3 regions of the Erythrobacter sp. S249 genome follow, and region 1 is predicted to be linked to each of the others. Evidence: predicted binding sites of a transcription regulator. Region 1 holds the regulator's gene; each other region holds the start of a gene.
The links. Region 1 encodes LexA, which represses DNA repair genes until DNA is damaged. Its sites were predicted from a motif close to GTTCCNCNCTTGTTCT; they were not measured.
Positions count from the first base shown of each region.

Region 2: the regulator LexA is predicted to act here: its motif matches at 3,600-3,615, upstream of uvrA (excinuclease ABC subunit UvrA).
Region 3: the regulator LexA is predicted to act here: its motif matches at 3,852-3,867, upstream of recA (recombinase RecA).

Region 1 covers NZ_CP200287.1:423,809-431,863, forward strand. The annotation lists gene AC0V6V_RS02030 (citrate synthase) at 1-697, opposite strand, end outside; gene gltX (glutamate--tRNA ligase) at 757-2,172, opposite strand; gene AC0V6V_RS02040 (ComEC/Rec2 family competence protein) at 2,201-4,405, shown strand; gene lexA (transcriptional repressor LexA) at 4,440-5,141, opposite strand; gene AC0V6V_RS02050 (molybdopterin molybdotransferase MoeA) at 5,274-6,476, opposite strand; gene moaC (cyclic pyranopterin monophosphate synthase MoaC) at 6,473-6,946, opposite strand; gene trpC (indole-3-glycerol phosphate synthase TrpC) at 7,145-7,930, opposite strand; gene trpD (anthranilate phosphoribosyltransferase) at 7,940-8,055, opposite strand, start outside.
Region 2 covers NZ_CP200287.1:140,433-148,487, reverse strand. The annotation lists gene AC0V6V_RS00725 (hypothetical protein) at 76-399, opposite strand; gene uvrA (excinuclease ABC subunit UvrA) at 533-3,529, opposite strand; gene AC0V6V_RS00715 (methyl-accepting chemotaxis protein) at 3,705-5,090, shown strand; gene AC0V6V_RS00710 (M3 family metallopeptidase) at 5,546-7,768, shown strand; gene AC0V6V_RS00705 (hypothetical protein) at 7,860-8,055, opposite strand, start outside.
Region 3 covers NZ_CP200287.1:172,176-180,230, reverse strand. The annotation lists gene alaS (alanine--tRNA ligase) at 1-2,470, opposite strand, end outside; gene recA (recombinase RecA) at 2,701-3,765, opposite strand; gene AC0V6V_RS00845 (DUF4139 domain-containing protein) at 3,944-5,674, opposite strand; gene AC0V6V_RS00840 (DUF4139 domain-containing protein) at 5,689-7,194, opposite strand; gene AC0V6V_RS00835 (response regulator) at 7,354-8,055, opposite strand, start outside.

The DNA of each region.
Region 1 (8,055 bases):
TTTGCTCGTGATCGGCGTGAAGGATGAAGATGCGGTCCATCGCTTTTTCGATGGCTGGGTGCACTTCGTATTCCTCGGCCGGAACGCCGAAGGTCATACGCAGGAAGTTGCCCGTGTAACTGAGGTCATTCTTCGGCTGCATGAAAGGCTGACCGACAGCATATTTATAAGCCATCGCTGCAATCGTCGGCATTTTCGCGATCAAGCGGTGTGAGCTGATCTTGCGGTGCTCTGGATCAGAGATGTCCGTGCTGTCGTGATAGAACGCAGACAGAGCGCCAACCACGCCGCACATGATCGCCATAGGGTGCGCATCGCGGCGGAAACCCTGGATAAACTGGCGCAGCTGATCGTGCAGCATCGTGTGCCGCGTGATCGTGTAATTGAAGTCTTCCATTTCGGCGGCATTGGGCAGCTCGCCGTTGAGCAAGAGATAGGAGACTTCCATAAAGCTGGAATGCTCTGCCAGCTGGCCAATGGGATAGCCGCGGTGCAGCAGCACGCCTTCGTTCCCGTCGATATAAGTCAGCGCACTTTCACAGCTCGCCGTAGACTTATAGCCAGGATCAAACGTGAACGCGCCCGTTTGGCCATACAGCTTGCGGATGTCGATAACATCGGGTCCGGTGCTGCCTTCGAGCACGGGGAAATCGTAGGTTTCACCCCCCAGCTCGAGCTTTGCCTGTTTGTCTGCCAAAACCTGTCTCCTCAAATTCAACCTACCGCCTCTAAGCGCGATCTCACTCGCGCCCAGCCTCAGCCGGCTTGCGCGTCCAAGCGCGCCAAAGCTTCTTCCCGTCCCAATAGGACCAGAACATCGAAAATACCGGGCGAATTCATCGTTCCGGTGAGAGCTGCACGCATAGGCTGCGCGAGCTTGCCAAAGCCCAGCTCGTGGGCTTCAGCGAGTGCCTTCGTAGTGGCTTCGAGGGCCTCACTTGTCCAGTGATTTTCCTGCGATAATGCTTGCACAACGAGCGAAAGCCGCGATCGGCCATCCTCGTCGAGCGATTTTGCCGCCTTTTCCGTCATTTCCAGCGGGCGCTGCGCAAACAAAAAGTCAGCTCCTTCAGCCAGTTCCTCAATGTTTTTCGCGCGCACTTTCAGCACTGGCATGGCTTTGGTCAAAAGCTCTAGATTCGCGCCGCTTTCGATCCGGCCCATCGCCAATTTTGCCAGCATCGCGTCATCGGCCTCGCGGATGTAGTGTCCGTTGAGGCTTTCCAGCTTCTTCAGATCAAAACGGGACGGGCCTTTGCCGACACCGTTTAGGTCAAACAGCTCAATCGCTTCTGCCCGGGTAATCTCTTCACGGTCACCATGCGCCCAGCCAAGCCGGAGCAGATAATTGAACAAGGCGTCGGACAATATGCCCATCTCATCGCGGTAGGCCTCTACGCCAAGCGCCCCATGGCGTTTGGACAGCTTCGCCCCGTCCGCCCCATGGATCAGGGGAATGTGGGCATATGTCGGCTCTGGCCAATCGCCTTCGACTTTGTCCATCGCATGATAGATCGGCAGCTGGCGAAAGGCGTTGTTGAGGTGGTCATCACCGCGGATCACATGGGTCACGCCCATGTCGTGATCGTCCACGACAACGGCGAGCATATAGGTCGGCGTGCCATCAGCGCGCAGAATGATGTAATCATCGAGCTCTTCGTTCTTGACCGATACACAGCCTTGCACTTCGTCGGCGATGGTCGCCTCGCCCGATTGCGGGGTTTTGAGCCGAACGACATAAGGCGCGCCCTCTGGCGCTTCGGATGGATCGCGGTCGCGCCAGCGCCCGTCATAGCGCATGGGCAGCTTTTTCTCGCGTTGCTCCGCGCGCATGGCCTCAAGCTCTTCCGGCGTGGCAAAACACTTATAGGCGTGCCCCGCATCCAGCAGCTTATGCGCCACCTCTGCATGGCGATCCGCTCGCTTAGATTGGAATACCGGCGCCTCGTCATAATCGAGCCCGAGCCAATCAAGCCCGTCGATGATCGCATCAATCGCCTCCTGAGTGGAGCGCTTACGGTCGGTATCCTCAATGCGCAGCAGAGCCTTGCCGCCGTGATGACGGGCATAAAGCCAGTTAAACAAGGCTGTGCGCGCGCCGCCAATATGCAAAAAGCCTGTGGGCGAGGGGGCAAAGCGGGTGACAATCGCTTTTGCGCTTTCGCTTGCCATAGCCTGTGAATTCCTTTTCAAGTTGGACATGGGCCAAGAGGGGGCGCCAAATGTGCCGATTGGCGGCGGGGCTGGTGAAAGCCCCAATGCCAGTGATGTTGCAGTGCAGCGCCATTGGCGCAAGGCCCCGGCTTTGTCCAGTATTGGCCCGAGCCTAGCCTCCAAAATTGAAGGATTTTTGGCTCAGTCCGGTTTCGACCGCGCGCCGTGGATCGCTGTGCTGTTTGCGGGCGGCATTTTATCATGGTTCGCGCTTAGCTCCCCGCTGCAATGGGCGGCGGGGATTGGGGTAGGATTACTGCTAGCCATCACGGGCGCGGCAATTTGGCGCGGGGTCGAGGACCGCGTATTGTTGAGACAGACAATGATCACCGTCGGGCTGGTGTTTGCCGCCGGGATTGCCACCATCTGGATGCGCTCAGAACTGGTCGGCGCAGAGCCCATTGAGCGCCCGATTGTTGAGCGTGTGCAAGGCTTTGTTCTCGAACGCGAAGACCAACCCTCACGCGAGCGGATCCGATTGGTTCTGGCCATGCGGGACGCGGAGAATGGTGAAAGCCGCAAGATCCGTGTGAATGTGCCGCAGGATAAGGTCGTGGACGGTTTGAGCGAGGGATCGGTGGTGCGCCTGCGCGCGCGCCTGATGCCGCCGGCCTCGCCGATGTTGCCGGGCTCGTACGATTTCGCCCGCGCGGCGTGGTTTCAGGGCTTAGCCGCCTCTGGAAGCCTGGTTGGCGAGATCGAAGTTATGGAGGGCGGGGGAGATGCGGGGGCCATCCCGAAGGTTCAACGGGTGCTCTCAGCCCATGTGCGCCAGCGAGTTGATGGCTCAGCAGGAACGATTGCGGCGGCATTTGCAAGCGGAGACCGTGGCGGGATTGCAGAGGCGGACGAAGTCGCGATGCGCGATGCGGGCCTAACCCACTTGCTCTCTATCAGCGGGCTTCATGTGAGCGCAGTGATCGCCGCGGCGTATCTGGTGACCTTGAAGTTGCTGGCGCTCTTTCCCGCTGTCGCCTTGCGTGTGCGTTTGCCGATATTGGCCGCAGGGGCAGGGGCGCTGGCCGGCGTTGGCTACACGCTACTGACGGGGGCGGAGGTTCCCACCGTGCGCAGCTGTGTCGCGGCGATGCTGGTCCTGATTGCGCTCGCAATGGGGCGCGATGCATTGTCGCTCAGAATGGTGGCAATGGCGGCGATATTCGTGATGTTGCTGTGGCCGGAATCGGTGGTTGGGCCGAGCTTTCAGATGAGCTTTTCTGCCGTGATTGCGATTGTGGCGCTGTCGAGCTCTGGGCCGGTACGCGCGTTCCTCGCCGCGCGGGAGGAGACATGGCTGCGGCATGTCGGCAGGCGAGTGATTATGCTGTTCATCACCAGTCTGGTGATCGAGATCGCGCTGATGCCCATTGTCCTGTTCCATTTCCACAGGGCAGGGGTCTACGGTGCATTCGCCAATGTCATCGCCATCCCGCTCGTCACATTCATCTCAATGCCGCTCATCGCCTTTGCGCTTTTCCTCGATCTGATCGGCCTTGGTGCGCCTGCCTGGTGGCTAGTGGAACGCTCGCTTGAGCTATTGCTTGCGATTGCACATTGGACATCGAGCCAGCCCGGTTCGGTCAAGCTGATGCCGCAGATGGGCAGGCTCACCATCGCGCTGTTCGTTATTGGCGCGCTGTGGCTTGCGCTTTGGAACGGCCGCACGCGATTGCTGGGGTTTGTGCCTGTTGCAGCGGCTTCGATCATGCTCATGGTGACACCCATTCCTGATGTACTGATCGGGCGCGATGGCCGTCATGTTGGCGTGACAATGGAGGGCACGCTGTTGTCGCTGCGCAATTCGCGTTCTTCCTATGCGCGTGACAATCTGCTCGAACTCGCGAGCGTTTCTGCTGATCCCATTCCGATGGCGGAATGGCCCGGAGCGCGGTGTTCTACCGAGTTCTGCCTGCTCCAGATTGAGCGCGGAGGCCGCGACTGGACCATACTGATGGCGCGAAACCGAGAGCTGATCGAGGAGCGCGCGCTCGCCGCCGCTTGCGCGAGAGCCGATATCGTCGTGGCCGACCGTTATCTGCCGTGGTCTTGCAAACCCAAATGGCTCAAAGCTGATCGCGGGTTCCTGCAAGAGCATGGCGGGCTGGCGCTTGATCTGTCATCGGAGCGGATCACCAGTGTTGCCAGCACTCAGGGCCAGCATGGATGGTGGCGCGGGAAAGCCGACGATTAAGCCAGCCACCCCGCGCGACCTATTCACATCACAATCAGTGGTAGCGCCGCAGAAGGCCTGCGAGCTTGCCCTGAACTTGTACTTCGCCCGGGTGATAGACCTGCGCATCATAGGACGCATTGGCCGGATCAAGCCGCACAGTTCCGCGGTCGCGATGGAGGTATTTGAGCGTCGCTTCCTCGCCGCGCACCAAGGCCACAACGATTTCGCCATCTCGCGCGGCATCCGTGCGCTTAACCAGCGCAAAGTCACCGTCGAAGATGCCAGCCTCAATCATCGAATCGCCAGACACCTCAAGCGCATAATGCTCGCCCGGTCCCAGCAATGCCGCTGGCACGGGAAGGCTGCTTTGCCCCTCCAACGCCTCAATCGGAGCACCCGCTGCGATCCGGCCATGCAATGGCACCTCGATCACGTCATTTGCGGGCTCTGGGCTGGTGTCATTCGCGCTGGGCATTGACGTCGCCCGAGAGACCACATCGTTCGCCACTGCCGCCGCAGCGCGCGGAGCAGGCGTTGCATCCTCGGGCTGCTTGATCACCTCCAGCGCGCGGGCCCGATTGGGCAGGCGCCGGATGAAGCCGCGTTCCTCCAAAGCCGAAATCAGTCGGTGCACACCCGACTTGCTCTTAAGATCGAGCGCTTCCTTCATTTCTTCAAAAGAGGGTGAAATCCCCGTCTCTTCAAGCCGCTCTTGGATAAAGCGGATCAATTCGTGCTGCTTTGCCGTCAGCATTACGATAGTCTCCCTAAAACAGGTCGATCGCCCCAGCGCCGGTTAGGGTGGCGAGGGACCATTTCGCGCACCAATAACGTGAACGAATACGGAACAATTAGGAAACTTCATTCACCGAGTCAAGTCGGCAACTCACGCAATACCGCCATTTTCGAGGGTTAATGCCGTTACGAGCTCTCCCGCGTTCGCCGCATCCGCGCCTTCGCGCCGAAGGATCAGACAGTTCGCACCCGCCAACGCCGCGAGCGCGCTTGAGTCCTGAGAGCCAACGCGGCGCACCGTGCGGCCGTCATGAACAGCGCGCAGGAACTCGCGCCGCTTGCCAATCGCTGGCAGGTCCTCCGCCAGAGGTAGGGTCAATGCGGAGGGTAGGGGAGAGCCCGCGCCGATGATCGCGCGCACCAGCGGCAGTGCAAACAGGAAGCATGTCACGAAGCTGGACACTGGATTGCCCGGCAAGCCTAGGATCACCTGCCGCGTGCCACCCGCGCGCTCCCGCGTCGCCACCATCAGCGGCTTGCCGGGTTTGATCGCGACTTTCCAGAACGCGATTTTCACGCCCCATGCCTCCAGTGCGGGCTGGATCAGGTCATGGTCGCCCACCGATGCGCCGCCGGATGTGATGAGAATGTCGGCATCCTCAGCCTTCGCCAGCGCGCTCGCCAAAGCGCTGTGATCGTCTGGTACAGGGCCGATGCGCGCGACATCGCACCCCAGCGGGCGCAGCATGCTGGCGATCATCGCGCCATTGCTTGCCGGGATCTGGTCAGCGCCGCATTGCTCTGGGTCGGCGGCCAGTTCGTCCCCGCTATCGAGCACCGCCACGCGCGGAGCCGCACGCACGCTGAGCCGACCGTGGCCCGCCGATAGCGCGAGCGCGAGTTGCCCTGGCCCGATGCGGGTGCCAGCGTTGAGGACTGTGTCGCCTTGTGCGAAGTCGAAGCCGCGCATCCGCACGTGCTTTCCCGCCGGCGGCGTATCGCTGGCGGTCACCAGAGCGCCGTCCACATGGGCGTTCTCCTGGATCAGCACGCGGTCCGCGCCCTCTGGCATATGCGCTCCGGTCGATATCCGCACGCATTCGCCATCCGACAAAGCACCTGCAAACGGCGTGCCTGCGCGGCTTTCTCCGACCCGCTCCCATGGGCCATTACCAGCAATCGCATAGCCATCCATCGCCGACAGATCCGCAGGTGGCTGCGTGCGCCGTGCGGTGAGGTCCTGCGCTAGGTAGCGCCCCAGCGCGTCCTCAGCAGGCAGCTCACACGTCGCCATCTCCGGCGCGAGCTCCAGCAGCCGCGCCTGCGCGTCTTCCAAGGTCAGCAGCGCGCTCAAAGGTCGGCCTTCCAATGCCCGCTCTTGCCCCCGCGCTTCTCGATCAGGCGCACCTCGCCGATCACCATGCCCTTATCGACCGCTTTGGCCATGTCGTAGATCGTCAGCAGCGCGGTCGAGACAGCGACCATCGCCTCCATCTCAACACCAGTCTTGCCGGTCAGCGAAGCGCGGGCGGTTGCCCGGATCGCGTCCTCTTCGAAGGTGAAGTCGATCTCCACCGCGTCCAGCGCGAGCGGATGGCACAGCGGGATCAGCTCGCCTGTGCGCTTGGCCGCCATGATCCCGGCAATCCGCGCGGTGCCCAGCACATCACCCTTGGGCGCATTGCCATCGCGCACGGCCGCCAGCGTCTCTGCGGTCATCGCAATCCGGCCAGAGGCGATGGCGACGCGTTCGCTCGCGGCCTTGCCGCCGATGTCGACCATGCGGGCCGCGCCGTCTTCGCCGAGATGGGTAAGTTTGCTCATCGCTTCGCTCCCTTCGCTTCATCGTGCGTAGAGCACGCTTGGAACACCTGGAACACAGTACAGGGGCTTAAAACCAATCGATCACAGGCGCGGCTATTGATCGGATTTATCGATGGTGAGGGAGGGGGTGCTGGTAAACTCATATCCGTCTTCTGCCAGCTTTGCGAAATGTAGGACAGACCCTGCACAAATGGCCGCCTAGCCGTTCAGCAATGTCCGCGTCGCCGCCGCCACATCATCCGCGCGCATCAGGCTTTCCCCGACCAGGAAAGTACGCACGCCTGCCCGCGCAAGCCGGGTGCAATCATCATGGCTGTTGATACCGCTTTCGCCGACGATCAACGCGCCTGCAGTAGCGAGTGGAGCGAGCCGCTCGGTCGAAGCAAGATCAGTGGTGAAGGTTTTGAGGTCACGATTATTCACCCCGACCAACAGCGACTTCAGCAAATGCGCGCGCTCCATCTCTGCCTCATCGTGCACTTCGACCAGCACATCCATGTCATGCTCGCGCGCGGCCGCCTCGATTTCCTGCATCTGCACATCTTCAAGCGCAGCAACAATGATCAGGATCGCATCGGCGCCAATCGAACGAGCCTCGGCGCATTGCCAAGGATCGACCATGAAATCCTTGCGCAGAACCGGCAGGTTGCAGGCAGCGCGCGCCTCAACCAGAAAATCTTCATGCCCTTGAAAATAGGGCATATCCGTGAGCACAGACAGGCAAGTCGCCCCGCCAGCCTCATAATCGCGCGCATGGTCCGCCGGGCGGAAATCCTCTCGGATAATCCCCTTGGAGGGCGAGGCCTTTTTAACCTCGGCGATCAGGCCAAAACCGTTTTGGCTCGCCTGACGCAATGCCGATTTAAACCCGCGCACCGGGCTTTGTTCGCTGGCCCGGCTCTCCAGATCAGCGAATGAGATAGAGGCCTTGCGTGCATCAACCTCGCGGCGCTTGGTGGCGCAGATTTCTTCAAGCTTGTTCATGATGCTGGCCTATTTCGCCAATTCGATCCAGCGGGCAAGCAATTGTTTCGCCTTGCCGCTGTCCAGCGCTTCCGCCGCCATTTCAGCACCAATGCCCCAATCGTCGGTCTTGCCCGCGACGATCA
Region 2 (8,055 bases), 280 kb from region 1:
CCCGTAGGAAGAGCGCGTCTCTCAAAATCCTAAACCTTTAAGCGCAGCCCCAGACGGAGCATTGCGCGTGCGGGCTTACTCCGCAGCGGGGGCGTCTGCGCCCGTACCCGTTTCAGCCAGAACCTCGTTCATGCATTCCTCGCCCAGCGCGGTCATCTTTTCCTCATCGACCAGATCGGTCAGGCCGAAATCCTGCTCTTTCATCTTACCAACAGAGCAATCGCAAAATGGCTTTGCCAATTCCACTGGCCCGCCGACTTCAGCGGTGAAGGAGGCTTCGCATTCTGATCCAAATTCGTCGAACATCGCGTCTTTATCGACCAAGTCGCCGCAGGCAGACAGCAGCAGGCCGCCCGTCATCAATGCGGGTAGCGCGAATGCTTTGGTAGTGAATGACATGAAAGACCCCTCAATTGTCTGGTATGATACGCCGAGTGCCGGCCCCGCGCACCCTACACGCCGCGCGGGGCTTGGCAATCGTGCATGCGGGCGGGCGCGACGGGGCGGCGCGGATTGGCCCGCGCGGCGGCGCTTACGATGCGGCTTTCGCCTTTTTTGTCGGCGTCTTGGCGGGCTTTGACGCGGGTTTTCCTTTGGCTTTCGCCGCCGGTTTCGCGCTCTGCTTCGCCGGCCCCTTGCTCAGCATGTTCTTGAGGTATCCGCCGGTAAAACTGCGCGGTTCCTTCGCGACAGTCTCCGGCGTGCCCGCTGCGACCACTTCACCACCGCGCACCCCGCCCTCTGGACCCAGGTCGACGATCCAGTCGGCGGTCTTGATCACGTCAAGATTGTGCTCGATCACCACCACGGAATTGCCCTGCTCCACGAGGCGGTGCAGCACCTCCAGCAGCTTGCGCACATCCTCAAAGTGCAGGCCCGTGGTCGGCTCATCGAGGATATAGAGCGTCTGCCCGGTGCTGCGCTTGGACAGCTCCTTCGCCAGCTTCACCCGCTGCGCCTCGCCGCCCGACAATGTCGTCGCCTGCTGACCGACCTTCACATAGCCAAGGCCAACCTCATTCAGCATCCGCATCTTGTCACGGATCGGCGGCACGGCCTTGAAGAAGCCCTCCGCATCCTCAACCGTCATATCCAGCACATCGGCGATGGAGAGGCCCTTGAACTTCACCTCCAGCGTCTCGCGGTTGTAGCGTTTGCCACCGCATTCCTCGCAGGTGACATAGACGTCGGGCAGGAAGTGCATTTCGATCTTGATCAGGCCGTCCCCGGTGCATTGCTCGCAGCGACCGCCTTTCACGTTAAAGCTAAAGCGGCCCGGCTTGTACCCACGCGCCTTCGCCTCTGGCAGGCCAGCGAACCAGTCGCGGATATTGGTGAACGCGCCGGTGTAGGTCGCAGGGTTGCTGCGCGGGGTGCGGCCAATCGGCGACTGATCGATCTCGATCACCTTGTCGCAATATTCGAGGCCCTCGATTTTGTCGTGCTTGCCCGCAATCACGCGCGCGCCGTTGAGCACGCGGGCGGCAGAGGCATAGAGCGTGTCGATGGTGAAGGTCGATTTGCCCGAGCCGGAGACCCCGGTGATGCAAGTGAATGTGCCCAAGGGGATCGACGCTGTGACGTCTTTCAAATTGTTTGCCTGAGCGCCGCGCACCGTAATGTTGTGCCCATTGCCCGGCCGCCGCTCTGCCGGGACAGCAATCTCGCGCCGCCCGGTGAGATAGTCCGCGGTGAGCGACTTCTTCGACTTCATGATCTGTTTGAGCGTGCCCTGCGCCACCACTTCGCCGCCGCGCACGCCCGCGCCCGGACCCAGGTCAACGACATGGTCCGCCTGGCGGATCGCGTCTTCATCATGCTCCACCACGATCACCGTATTGCCGAGATCGCGCAGGCGCTTCAGCGTTTCCAGCAGCCGATCATTGTCGCGCTGGTGCAGGCCAATGCTCGGCTCGTCCAGCACGTAGAGAACACCGGACAGGCCGCTGCCGATCTGGCTCGCCAGCCGGATGCGCTGGCTTTCGCCGCCCGACAACGTGCCGCTGGTCCGGTCGAGGTTCAGGTAATCCAGGCCGACATTGTCGAGGAAACCGAGCCGCTCGTTGATCTCTTTGAGGATAGCCTTGGCGATCTGCGATTGCTGATCGGTCAGCTTCTCGTCGAGCGCCAGGAACCAGTCCTTCGCATCCGACACGCTCATCTTCACCGGGTCGGCGATGTCCGTGCCCGCGACCTTCACCGCAAGCGCTTTTTCATTGAGGCGCTTGCCGCCGCAGCTCTCGCACGGCTGCGCGGTTTGGAACTTGGACAGCTCCTCGCGCATCCACGCGCTGTCGGTTTGCAGCAAGCGGCGGTTGAGATTGCCGATCACACCCTCAAACGGTTTGCGCACAGTGTATTCCTTGCGCCCGTCCTTAAAGGTCAGCTCAACTGGCATTCCGCCCGTGCCCTGCAGAATGATCAGCTGCTGATCAGGCTCCAGATCGCGCCACGGCGTCGTCAGATTGAAATCATAAGCCTTGGCCAGGCTCGCCAGCACTTGCAGATAATAGGGCGAAGGCGGATTGCTCTTCGCCCACGGCGCAACCGCGCCCTGTTTCAGCGTCAGCCCCTCGTTTGGCACCACCAATTGCGGGTCGAACAATTGCTTCTCGCCCAGACCGTCGCAGGTTGCGCACGCACCCTGAGGCGCGTTGAACGAAAACAGGCGCGGCTCAATCTCTTCAATGGTGAAGCCGCTGACTGGGCAGGCGAACTTCTCTGAAAAGACGATGCGATTGGCGGGAATGCCCGCGCCTTTCATGGCACCGCCGCCTTGCTCCTCGTCCTCGCGCCCCGGCACAACGCCATCCGCCAGATCGATATAGGCCAGCCCTTCGGCCAGTTTCAGCGCGGTTTCAAAACTATCGGCCAACCGCGTTTCCATGCCCGGTTTCACCGCGATCCGGTCAACCACGACTTCAATGTCATGCTTGAATTTCTTATCGATCGCTGGCGCTTCCTCGATTGGGTACAGCTCTCCATCGATCCGCACGCGAGTAAAGCCCGCCTTTTGCCATTCGGCCAGTTCCTTGCGGTATTCGCCCTTGCGCCCGCGCACCACCGGCGCGAGCAGATAAGCGCGCGTGCCCTCTGGCAATTCCATCACCCGGTCGACCATCTGGCTGACGGTTTGCGCACTGATTGGTTTGCCAGTGGCTGGTGAATACGGCAAGCCCACCCTCGCCCACAGCAGCCGCATATAGTCATAGATCTCGGTAACAGTCGCGACGGTTGAGCGCGGATTGCGGCTGGTCGTCTTCTGCTCGATGCTGATTGCTGGCGACAGCCCGTCGATGTGTTCAACATCGGGTTTCTGCATCATCTCAAGGAATTGCCGCGCATAGGCCGAAAGGCTCTCAACATAGCGCCGCTGACCCTCAGCATAGATCGTATCGAACGCAAGCGAGCTCTTACCCGAGCCAGACAGGCCAGTGACCACGATCAGCGCATCACGCGGCAGATCAATATCAACGCCTTTGAGGTTGTGCTCTCTGGCACCGCGAACTGAAATCTTTGTGAGGGACATGCCACACCAATTGGGGCCTCAATCCCTCTGAGTCCAGAGGCACCGAAACAAAGCCGCTTCTCCGCGTTATGTTCTTCACATGTTCCGTTGACGCTGGCCCGAAACCCGCCTCACTATTGTTTCAGCTTTATTTACTATCTTTAGGTAGGAGGCCGTAAGGGAGCGATTGATCATTATGGACCACGCAAAATTTGATTTCGCGAATTCGTACGAAATTAGATCAGAATTGTTTGAACAACGCGCGAAGGCATTGTTCGGTGATGGTGCGTTGCGTGCCGAGATTGCTCAGTTCTGGGCGCGCTATTCGCAAGACATAGAAGCGTTCTCGCAGACCTATTGGGACGGGCAGATCGACGGTAGCAATATCGAGACGATGAGCGCGCTTTACGGCCGTCAATTGTCGCATGAAGAAGTGGTGCAGACATCGGTTGAACGCTCGATTGGTATTTTCACCGCCACAGATGAACTCGAATGGATGGAGAGGCTTGCTTGGCTTGGCCTTGCCGGCTGGTTGATCGACCGCCAGGATATGATGATCCAGAAACGCTCTAAATATTATAATGGAGTGATTGAGGTTATCGCACAGCGCGCAAATTCTGTTGCTGATGCACTGCCCGACATTTCCTTCTTCAATCGGCTTGCCTTTATCCAACTCGAAATCATTTCAAGTTTCCGGGCTCAACTGGATGCACGCTATCGCGCAGATAAGATCAACCGGATGGGCAGTGAATTCGTTGCATCTCTGTCAAACAAGATCGAGAGCACGCTGTCTGTATCGGAAAATTTGCGTGACGAGGCCCAAGGTGCCGGTTCTAAGATTTCAGAGCTCCAACATGCCACAATCGAAGCGGCGGCGATTTCAAAGCAGTCCGCGCAATCGATGCAAGATGCAGCCAATGCTGCTGGCGTCCTTGAGCAGGCGCTCAACAGTGTGAAATCTGGTCTAGATGAAAACCGCAGTGTGTTGATCAAAGCGGTTGATCAAGCGGGCCTTACCGCGAATGACAATGCAAAAGCCGTCGAGGAAGTTGTCGCTATTGAAAAGATCGTCCAATCCATCTCGGACGTAGCCGATCAAACCAACATTCTTGCGCTCAATGCCAGCATCGAGGCGGCGCGTGCAGGCGATGCAGGCGCAGGATTTGCCGTTGTCGCACAAGAAGTAAAGAGCTTAGCCGGGCAAACCGCATCTGCGACGGATATGGTTCAAAAGCAGATCGACGCCATCCGTTCTTCAACACAAAAAAGCCAGCAATCGAGCAATTTGATGTGTGAGCTTGCAGAGCGATTGGGCGAAGAGAACCAATTACTGCTCGAAGCGCTGCAAAGTCAGCTTGCGAAATTCTCCAGCATTACCGACGCAGTCGATGAAACCGCTGAAGGCGCAGCCAGCATGGGCGAATTGGTTGCCAATGTTAATCGCGACACCAACAGCGTTGTTGCCCTGATACAGCGCCTAGCAAATGCATCTCAGGACAGCGCACAGCAACTTTCGGGAATTGTCGATGAAACCGGCAAGTTTGTACAAACCATTGGCGATGAAAAGCGTAACATCGGCTAGTTCGCGGCGGCCTGTTTGCAGGCGAGCGAGCTGACATACAACAGAGCGTGTCCATTGGACCCACCGGCTGGTTCCATTAATTTGCAGGCTATACGAGTCTCACGCGCTTTTCGCATTTGCAACAATATTTCATCTCACAGCCCTTGTTTTCATTAGGAAAATCTGTCTGCCCTACAGGAAAACTTAAGTTCCGCTGCCCCTGAATATGCTTAGTGTGAGTGGCCTCTTTGCTAGTCTTCCCACAAGCCCTTCGGGTCGCACCTAAGGCGAGTTTGCCGGAACATGAGTTTAGAGAAGAGGCCGCTGCGTGGAAACGTGGCGGCCTTGTTCTTTTGGCGCGCGGCACCGAACCCAAGGGCTCACCCGCGCGCAGGCAGGTGGGCCCTTTTGCTTGCCCAAAGCACAATTTACCCTCAATACACGGCCACACAAATTCGTAATTTACCGGAGCTCTTATGAAGGCCCAACTCAAGGCCCAAACCGCCGCAATTGCCCTCGCCGCCACGCTGACCGCTGGCTGCGCGACCACCAACGGAGAGACTGGGGTGAACCAAACCAACCCGATAGCAGAAGCTCAGGCCGAGGCTGAATATAGCCCCGAGATCCCGACCGGGACTGGCTATTTCGCTTCTGACAGCACGCTGCCCTTCCTGACCCCTGATTTCAGCAAGATCAGCGAAGACGACTACATCCCTGCTTTTGAGCAAGGCATGGCGATCCAGCAAGCCGAAGTTCAGGCGATCATCAACAACCCGGCGACTCCATCGTTCAGCAACACGATTGTTGAACTGGAAAAGTCGGGCCGGATGCTGGGCCGCGTGGCGCGCGTATTCTTTGCGCTGACTGGCCAGAACACTACCGACCGGCTTGACGCAATCAATCAGGAAATCAGCCCGAAACTGACCGCGCACGGAGATGCGATCACCCTCAACCCAGAGCTGTTTGCCCGGGTGAAGGCGGTTTATGACAATCGCGCCGCGATGGCGATGACGGTTGAAGACGCAAAGCTGCTGGAAGAGACCTATTCCGGCATGGTCCAGGCTGGCGCGCTTCTGACCGAGCAAGAGCGCGAACGTGTCAAAACGATCAACTCTGAGCTCTCCACGCTCACCACCGATTTCAGCCAGAAGGTCCGCGATGCGACCAATGATGGCGCGGTGATCGTCGACACCCGCGCAGAGCTGGCTGGCCTGTCCGATGCCGAGATCGAGGGCGCAGCAGCGCTCGCGAAGGAAAAGGGCATGGACGGCAAGTTCGCCATCGCCTTGCAGAACACCACGCAGCAGCCATTGTTGCCCGCGCTTGAAAACCGCGAAGTGCGCGAGCGTCTGTTCAAAGCCAGCGCGTACCGTTCCGACCAAGGCGGTAAGAATGACACGCGTCTGATCCTCGCAAAGATCGCCGAATTGCGCGCGCAAAAGGCGGCTCTGTTCGGCCAGCCCGATTGGGCCAGCTACACCATGTACGATCGCATGGCGAAGCAGCCGAAGACCGCGCTCGATTTCATGGAGCAAATGGTCCCCGCCCTCGCCGCAACGCAGCGCCGCGAGGCCGCCGTCCTCAACGAGCGGATCGCCGCAGATGGCCTCAATTTCGAGGTTGAACCATGGGATTGGTACCGCTTCGCCAACAAAGTGAAGGCGGAGCAATACGCGTTTGATGAAGACGCGGTGAAACCTTACTTCCAGCTCGACAAGGTGCTGGAAGATGGCGTGTTCTACATGTCTAAGAAGCTCTATGGCCTGACCTTTGAGCGCCGCACCGACCTGCCCGTCTATCACCCGGATGTGTGGGTCTACACCGTGTTCGATGCCGATGGCAGCGAGCTTGGCCTGTTCTACTTCGACCCGTTCCAACGCCCATCAAAGCGTGGCGGCGCTTGGATGAGCAATTTCGTCGACCAGAGCGATCTGTGGGGCACCAAGCCAGTGATCTATAACGTGCTGAACATTCCAAAGGCGGCCGATGGCGAGGTCCAACTGGTCAGCTTTGACTGGGTTGAGACGACCTTCCACGAATTCGGCCACGCGCTGCACGGCTTCTTCGCGGATCAGCGTTATGAGAGCCTGTCCGGCACGGCGACCGCGCGCGATTTCGTGGAATACCCCAGCCAGGTTCACGAGATGTGGGCGACCTACCCAGAGGTCCTGCAAAACTACGCCAAGCACTATGAGACTGGCGAGACCATCCCGATGGAGCTGGTGGAGAAGATCCAAGCCGCCTCGAAGTTCAACCAGGGCTATGACTTTGGCGAAGTGGTGGCCGCCGCGCTGCTCGATATGAAGTGGCACGCGCTCTCACCAGCAGAAGCTGCCGCAATCGACACGCCAGAGAAAGTCGATGCGTTTGAGCGTCAGTCGCTGGGCGAGCTGGGCCTAGAGATTGACCTGGTCCCGCCGCGCTATCGGTCAAACTATTTCAACCACATCTTCAGCTCACCCGCGGGCTATTCTGCGGGCTATTACAGCTATTTGTGGACCGAAATGCTCGACAAAGATTCGCGCCAATGGTTCATCGACAATGGCGGCCTGACCCGTGAAAACGGCGATCACTACCGCAAAACCGTGCTGAGCCGCGGCGGCACGATGGACTATTTTGAGATGTATCGCACATTCGCCGGACGCGAACCGGATGTAAAATATATGATCGAAAGCCGCGGGCTGGCCGGCGGCGAATAAGCCACCAAGCTAGATCCCAGAAACACGAAACCCCCGGTAGGCCAAACGCCCGCCGGGGGTTTTGTTTTGCGTCAGGTAAGAGCGCCTACCCTCAGGCAGATTGCGGCTCAGCCACAACCGCGCAAGGCCCACCTTCCTCACCGCAAGTCAGCAGCTCAACGAATTTCTCAGCATTGATCGCCACGTCGTCTGGGCCGATTTGGTCAAACGGGTCTTCCAAATGGCTTTGGATGTTGTCCAGCCCCGTCAGGATCACAGCGAACAGCACGGGCATCACATAGGTCAGC
Region 3 (8,055 bases), 250 kb from region 1:
CCCGGCCATCGTTGACAGCAATCGCCGCTGCGATCCCCGAGCCAAGTCGGCCCTTCGCTTCATCGAGCAGCGGGCGCAGTTCCTTCGGGCTCAGGCCATCCAGCACCTGACCATTGAAGGTCACACCGCCAACGTCCTCATCTGAGGTCGCCGGGCCGCCACTACCCGAACCGCCTCCGCCAAGTGCCAGCGCCTTCTTCGCCTCGGCGAGTTCCTTCTCAAGCCGCTTGCGCTCATCGAGCAGCGCCGCGACCCGCGCAGGTACTTCCTCAGGCGCCGCGCGAATTGCACTCGCCGCTGCCTTCAATGCTTCCTCACGCTCGACCAACCAATTGCGCGCAGCCTCTCCAGTCAACGCTTCGATGCGCCGAACACCGGAGGAGACGGCACTCTCCGAGATGATCCGGAACACGCCAATATCACCGGTGGCGGAAACATGCGTTCCGCCGCACAGTTCAACAGAGAAAGAACGTCCTTCTGAGCCCGCGCGTCCCATCGACAGCACGCGCACTTCATCACCATACTTCTCGCCAAACAGCGCCAAAGCGCCTGCTTCAACCGCGTCGTCCGGGCTCATCAACCGCGTGCCGACCGGCTCATTGGCTCTGATCTCAGCGTTCACTTCAGCCTCGATCACAGCAATATCTTCAGCCTCCAAGGGCTTTGGATGCGAGAAATCGAAGCGTAGCCGGTCCTCCGCGACCAGCGAGCCTTTCTGCGTCACATGGCCGCCAAGCCGATTGCGGAGCGCCGCGTGGACTAGGTGAGTGGCGGAGTGATTTGAACGCACCTGCGCGCGCCGCACATCGTCCACTTCGAGATGAACATTGTCGCCGACGGAAACTTCGCCGCCGATTACTTCGATCTGGTGAGCGTGAAGGCGTCCCAGCGGTTTCGCCGTGTCCAAGACCTTAGCCGCAAATCCGCTCGGCGTGCTGATGCTGCCAGTGTCGCCAGTTTGCCCGCCGCTTTCGCCGTAGAACGGAGTCTGATTGGTCAGCAAGATGGCGCTTTCGCCGGATTTCGCAGATTGAACCTCTGCGCCGTCTTTTACAATCGCGACCACTGTTCCTTCGCCCGAGGTCGAATTGTAACCGGTGAATTCTGTCGCGCCTTCGCGCTCAGCGATGTCGAACCAGACCTCGCCCGAGGCCGCGTCGCCAGAGCCTTTCCAAGCCGCGCGAGCCGCTGCTTTTTGGCGCTCCATGGCCGCTTCAAAACCTGCGCTATCAACGCCGATCCCGCGTGCGCGCAAGGCATCTTCGGTGAGGTCATAAGGAAAGCCGTAAGTGTCATAGAGTTTGAACGCAGTTTCACCGTCGAGTTCGCCGCCCTCGTTCATGGTGCCTGTCGCTTCATCGAGCAGCTTTAGGCCTTTGTCCAAGGTCTTGCGGAACTGCGTTTCCTCACGTTCGAGCACTTCCTGGATCAAGGCCTGACCGCGCGTGAGTTCTGGATATGCTTGCCCCATCTCTGTCACGAGCGCCGGGACAAGCCGGTGCATCAGAGGCTCGCTCGCTCCGAGCAAATGCGCATGCCGCATCGCGCGGCGCATGATCCGGCGAAGGACATACCCGCGCCCTTCGTTCGACGGCAACACGCCATCCGCCATCAGGAAGCTGACCGAACGCAAATGGTCCGCGATCACGCGATGGCTCGCAACAGCATCGCCTTCGCTGCCTACGCCGGTAAGTTGCTGCGAGGCCGCGATCAGCGCTTTGAACGTGTCGGTGTCGTAATTGTTGTGCACGCCCTGCATAACGGCAGCGATGCGTTCCAGTCCCATGCCGGTATCAATCGATGGGCTCGGCAGGTCAGTGCGTTCGCCGCTCGCCTTTTGATCGAACTGCATGAAGACGAGATTCCAAATCTCGACAAAGCGGTCGCCGTCTTCGTCCGGGCTACCCGGAGGCCCGCCAGCGATATGATCGCCGTGATCGTAGAAGATTTCCGAACACGGACCGCATGGCCCGGTGTCGCCCATTGACCAAAAGTTGTCGTTCGTCGGGATACGAATGATCCGTTCTTCTGGCAGGCCGGAGATCTTACGCCACAGATCAAACGCTTCGTCATCGGTGTGATAGACTGTCGCGGTCAGTTTCTCTGCGGCAAGGCCCCATTCTTTCGTCAAGAGCGTCCAGGCATTCAGGATGGCCTGCTCTTTGAAATAGTCGCCAAATGAGAAATTGCCGAGCATCTCAAAGAAGGTGTGATGCCGCGCAGTGTAGCCGACATTATCGAGGTCATTGTGCTTGCCCCCGGCCCGCACGCACTTTTGCGATGACGCGGCACGCGGTGCCGGCGGCGTCTCAAGACCGGTAAATGCGTTTTTGAACGGCACCATGCCCGCATTCACAAACATCAATGTCGGATCATTATAAGGGACCAGCGGTGCACTGGGCACTTCAGCGTGGTCAGCATTCCCGAAAAAGTCGAGAAAAGAGCGGCGAATATCGTTGGTCGAAGTCATTGCGAGAATGCAGTTAGGCAATCACGCGGTCAGCGACAAGCCACCGCGTGATCAATGCACACTGAGTTCGCAATTCTTCATAAGTGTGGTGCTGCTTCAGACGGGCCCGCATCCACCGGTTTCGCAAAGACAAAACGGGGACCAGACGCAGAAAAGCCGGCATCGCCAAGGGGGATGGCGCATGCCGGCTTTCCGATTTTCCGAATGCGATTACCGCACTCGCTTGAGGATCAGTCGTCAGAGTCCGCGTCCGGCCCTGTCATCATCTCCTCGGCAACCTCGTCGGTGCGGCCGCGAATGGCGGCTTCCAACTGATTGCGCATCTCTGTATTCTCTTTGAGGAAGGTCTTGGCGTTTTCACGTCCCTGACCAATCCGCACGCTGTCGTAGGAGAACCAGCTGCCTGATTTTTCTACGAGGCCTGCCTTCACGCCGAGATCAAGGATCTCACCGATCTTGGAAATGCCTTCACCGTACATGATGTCGAATTCAACCTGCTTGAACGGCGGCGCGACCTTGTTCTTCACGACTTTGACGCGGGTTGAGTTGCCAACCACTTCGTCGCGGTCCTTAATCTGACCCGTGCGGCGGATATCCAAGCGAACCGATGCGTAGAACTTAAGCGCGTTGCCGCCAGTCGTCGTCTCTGGGTTGCCGTACATAACGCCAATCTTCATCCGCAATTGGTTGATGAAGATGACCATACATTTCGAACGGTTGATCGACCCGGTCAGCTTGCGCAGCGATTGGGACATAAGCCGCGCCTGAAGGCCAACGTGGGAATCGCCCATCTCGCCTTCAATTTCTGCGCGGGGGACGAGCGCCGCGACCGAGTCAACCACCAGCACGTCAATCGCATTGGAGCGAACCAACGTGTCAGTAATCTCAAGTGCCTGCTCACCTGTATCAGGCTGAGAGACGATCAATTCATCAATGTCGACACCCAGCTTGTTGGCATAGACCGGATCAAGAGCGTGTTCCGCATCGACAAAAGCCGCTGTACCGCCAGCCTTCTGAGCCTCTGCAATGACATGCAGTGCCAAGGTCGTCTTGCCCGAGCTTTCCGGCCCGTACACTTCAATAACGCGGCCCTTTGGAAGGCCGCCAATACCAAGTGCGATATCGAGTCCTAACGAACCAGTTGGAATGGATTCAACATTCATTGCTTCGCGAGAGCCCAGCTTCATTGCTGAGCCTTTACCGAAAGCGCGATCTATTTGCGCAAGTGCAGCGTCGAGCGCTTTTTGACGGTCCACGGTCTTTCCTTTTTCTACCAATTTCAGACTTGCAGACATCGCATGGCCTCCTTGACTTGCCTAGGGCCGACAAATTGTTATCGACCACCCCTTGTGGAGACAGCTTGTACCTACTTTGTTCCATGAGAACAAGTGGGGAACATAGAAATTCCTACTTGGCGATCGAGGTGAAGCCGGTAAACATCTGAAATTACCTTAGAAACCCCTCGGAAAAAATTTATGCGGGGTCGCGAATTGACCACCGGAACGTGCGTTCTGAATTCGCTGGAACATCCACTTCCGCGATGATGCGGCCATCTTTGATGCGAGTCTTGGCACCCTTTAGGCGGACCTCCCAAATGGCCGAGTCGCCGATGTCGAGCCGTACCGTGATGGGGTGCGAATTGGCGTTTGTGATCTCCGTACCATTTCCAAACCAGCTGTTCATATTGCCGTTTGTCACCGGGCCAGGGGCAGGCAGACATTTCGCAAAGACTTGGTTGCTAGCCCCCATTTCCAGCTCGACGTCCTGATCCTCGGCATAGTCGCGCATATCAACGTCTGCGACCAATTGTGGACCGAAGCTGCTTGGCTCAAACACCGTCAGTCCGCCCTGAGGCAGGGCTACGCCTAGTCCTCGTTCAGTCTCGTTCTTGGTCACCAGCAACATGCCTGCACGTTCAAAGCCGGGATTGGGCTGCCCTTCAAGCGTGACGGAGAACCCGCAACTGACCGTGTAGAGATAACGCGCATCAACCTCTTGCCGATTGAGAAAGGCAATCTGTTTTAGCCCCTTGGCCGAGACATTCACTCGCTCCGGCACGCGGTAAAGCTTAAGATCGCCAAGCTGCTCTTCCACGGCCTGCATCACCTCCGCTTTGCTATACCCCACTGCCGCGTCCGCTGCCTCCATGACAGGCGCAGATGCAGAAAGCATCACCCGCGACTTATTGCGGCGCCCAGTCACGACGATCGACTGAGGCGATTGGACTGGAGAGCCAGCGGCCGTGCTGCCAATCGGATAGCATGTTAGACGCAGCGGAGCAGCCCGAGGTGGGGTCGCAAGACTGCGAAAATCACTGACCACGCTGAGCGAACCCGCGATCACTAACAATTCTGCATCGTCAAAGCTTTGGCCATTGTCATTGAGGATCGTGAGCCAGCTCATCAGGCCAAGTTTGAAATTGCCGTTCTCCCCTCGCTTCGATGAACCTGTGGCTGAGCCGTCTTCAGGGTCGGGCAAGGTCGCAACATAATTGGCCTGCCAATCGAAGCCCCATGCAAGATAAGTCAGGACAACTTCATACGTCCCCCCGCTCGCATCTTGGGTATCGATGGTGAAGATGGGTTTAGCCGATAGGCCTTTTGGCACTCGGTCAAAGGTCAATCGCTCGGGCAAGCCAGCGCAGCGCACGGCTTCATACCCCTGGTCGGTTTGCAGCACCAGGCCGCCATCGGCGCGCGTGCGCACGACCGCGGTTTGAGCCTCTTCTGCTCCGGTCGCGGGGTTGGTTCGCGTCAAAGTCACTCGGTTCCCAAGCGCTCCGTTCACAAGCGCTGCGGGTGAGAGCAGATCCGCATTGCGGTTCTTCTCTATCGTACCACCCGGCAGGCCAGAGACGATTGCACTGACGCCGACCATACCCTCGGCCACCCCTTCAAAGCGGATGGTCGATTGGCCTGGCGGCAATGTGACCGTGCGAGTCTCGCTGATCATGGCGAAACCTTGCGGCCAGCGACGGTTCATCTCTTGGCCAAGCTGCCTGCGCGGATCGCGATAGACGGTGACCGAAAGCGATTGCGGCGCAGAGGCATCGACGGCCTGCCGCGCTGGCGGTGCTTGGACCTGTGGCGCTGCTTGCGCTTTGGGCGAGCTAACCGCCAGGCCGTCCTGAGCCATAGCAGGCAAGCCGACAGCTGCGCTGGCCAATAGGCCAAGCGCCGGTCCAATGAATGCGGGGCTCCGCATGGTCGCCCGCCCCCTTAGTAACGGGTTTCGTATGTGACGCGCACCACGCGCTTGCCATTGGCGGGCACAGGCACGATCCATTTGCGCCGATCAAAATTGATCTGTTCGCCCTGAATATCCTCGCTAACCACGCGGTAATCGTTCGACCAATATCCGCGATAAAGCCCACTTTGGGTCAGATCGACATCGATCGAGCTGCTTTTCGCATTGGTAAGCGTGTAGCGCATAGTTGTGCGGTAATATTTCTTGGGGCGTTCAACCTCGACCTGGCGGGTCGTCTCGCCATCCTCAATCACGCGATAACGCGCAGTACGCTCCCATTCAGAACTCGTGATCTCTTCGCGCTTTTCCACTTCGGATTGCACAAAAATATCAAATGCATCGCCCGTTCTCAGCGATAGCTCGCTGCCCATCGGCGTGTGGCCAATGTTGTTCTCGCCGATAAATTGCGGCGTACCTTGGTTGTCGCGCTGATAAAACCGCACCGTGCCCGATGGCAAAGCGTCACCTAGTCCTTGATCACGCGAAGTGGAAAAAGAAATCGCGCTCGAGACGTTCACCGGCCTGCTGTCGTTCGAGAGCCAACCAATTGTTCGCTCATAAATCTTGCGCGCAGGGACCGATTGCACATCAAGGAAGCTCACTTGCTTCGTTTGCGCATTCGCAATCGTTGTGCGCCCGCTGATCGGGTAGAGATAGAAATCTCCCAACTGCTCTCGTTCAGCGGTTTCTGTTCCCGGTCGAATCAAGTTCTGATTGCCTCCGCCTCGGCCTCGGTTCCCGCGATTATTCGGATTGCCGGCCACCAACAGGGTCTTAGCCTGGTTGAACGTGGTGCCAGTGTTGTTCGTGAGCGTGACCCAACCCTGCATGTCGATCGAACCGGTTTGCTCATTATAGAGCGCGACATAGTCTGCGTTCCACCCAAGCCCGCCGGTCAAATAGCGGATCGAAACCGGGCGGGTTCCGCTGCGCGTGCTGTTGAGGTTGACTGACAATGTCGGGCGAGCGCGCAAGTTGGGCGGCACTCGGTCAAAGATTACGCGAACCGGAAGGCCGTCGTCACGCAAGACTTCGATCCGGTCACCTATCTGGACCACAACGCCGCCTGCTGTAGAGAGCACCTTTGCCCGCTCTCGGGTTTCTCGACCGGTCGCGGGGTTGGTGCGCAGCAAAGTGACCGTTTGGCCAATCGCCTTCTCCATCATCTTCGCTGGCGTCAGCAGGTCGAAGTCAAAATTCTGTTCGATAATTGAGGTGTTAGGCGCAAAGAAGCTAAGCGTTTGCGGCTGAATAGTCGCCGATACATCGGGAAATTCAACCCGGCTGCGGCCGCGTTCAATGTTGATTTGGCGCACGTCCTGCACCAGCGCGAGATTGTTGTTGTATATGGTAACCGCGACATCGCCCTGCGCCGTTTCATCCGGATCTGGCAGCGATTGTGAGGTGGCCGTTGTTGCTCCAAGAGCGCTCATCCCAAGTGCCAAACCTGACACCAATCCCAGCTTAATCGCGTTCATCACCCAGCCTCCTATTGAACCCGTCAATAAGCATGACGGGCCGTACTGTATGCGCGATGAATGGACCCTTGGCTAGTGCAAGTGTGGTGGTTGTGAACCATTCAAACAACCGCTTTTTATAGCAATTTCAGAGTGCTAGCGGAGACGTCTCTGAGAGCCTTAGCTCCGTCTAACCCGCTGCATCACATTGCCCACCTTGTCGCCGATCGCCTGAACGCTGAACGGTTTGGGGATGAAATGCATGTCGGGAATATCGATGTCTTTGCGCAGCTGCTCCTCAGCATAGCCGGACATGAACAGCACCGGCATATGCGGCAGCTTTTGACGAATCGCGCGTACCATGGCTGGCCCGTCCATGCCGGGCATCACGACATCGCTGACGATTAGGTCGAACTCGCCGCCGTCAGTAATTGCGGCCAGCCCCTCTTCCCCGCCGGGACAGGCAGTGACTTCATAACCTGCGCGGGCAAGCGCGCGCTCCGCAACTGCCCGCACCATATCTTCATCTTCGACGAGCAGAATCCGGCCGCCCTCAGCCCAATCGGACGATGGCTCTGGCGGAGCCTCGGCGATCTTCTTGGGTGCTTCGCCCGCGTAAACAGGGAAATAGATCGTGAAGCGCGCCCCCTTCGGACGGTCGTTTTGATCCATGACATTGTCGACGAAAATAAATCCGCCGGACTGCTTCACGATGCCGTAAGCGGTCGAAAGGCCGAGACCCGTGCCTTTGCCTTGTTCCTTGGTAGTGAAGAATGGCTCAAACAATTTGGGCAAGACATGCGCGGGAATACCGCCGCCGGTGTCCTGTACGATCAGCACAGTGTAATCCGCCGCGGGCAAGATTTCCGACCCGAGCTTGAT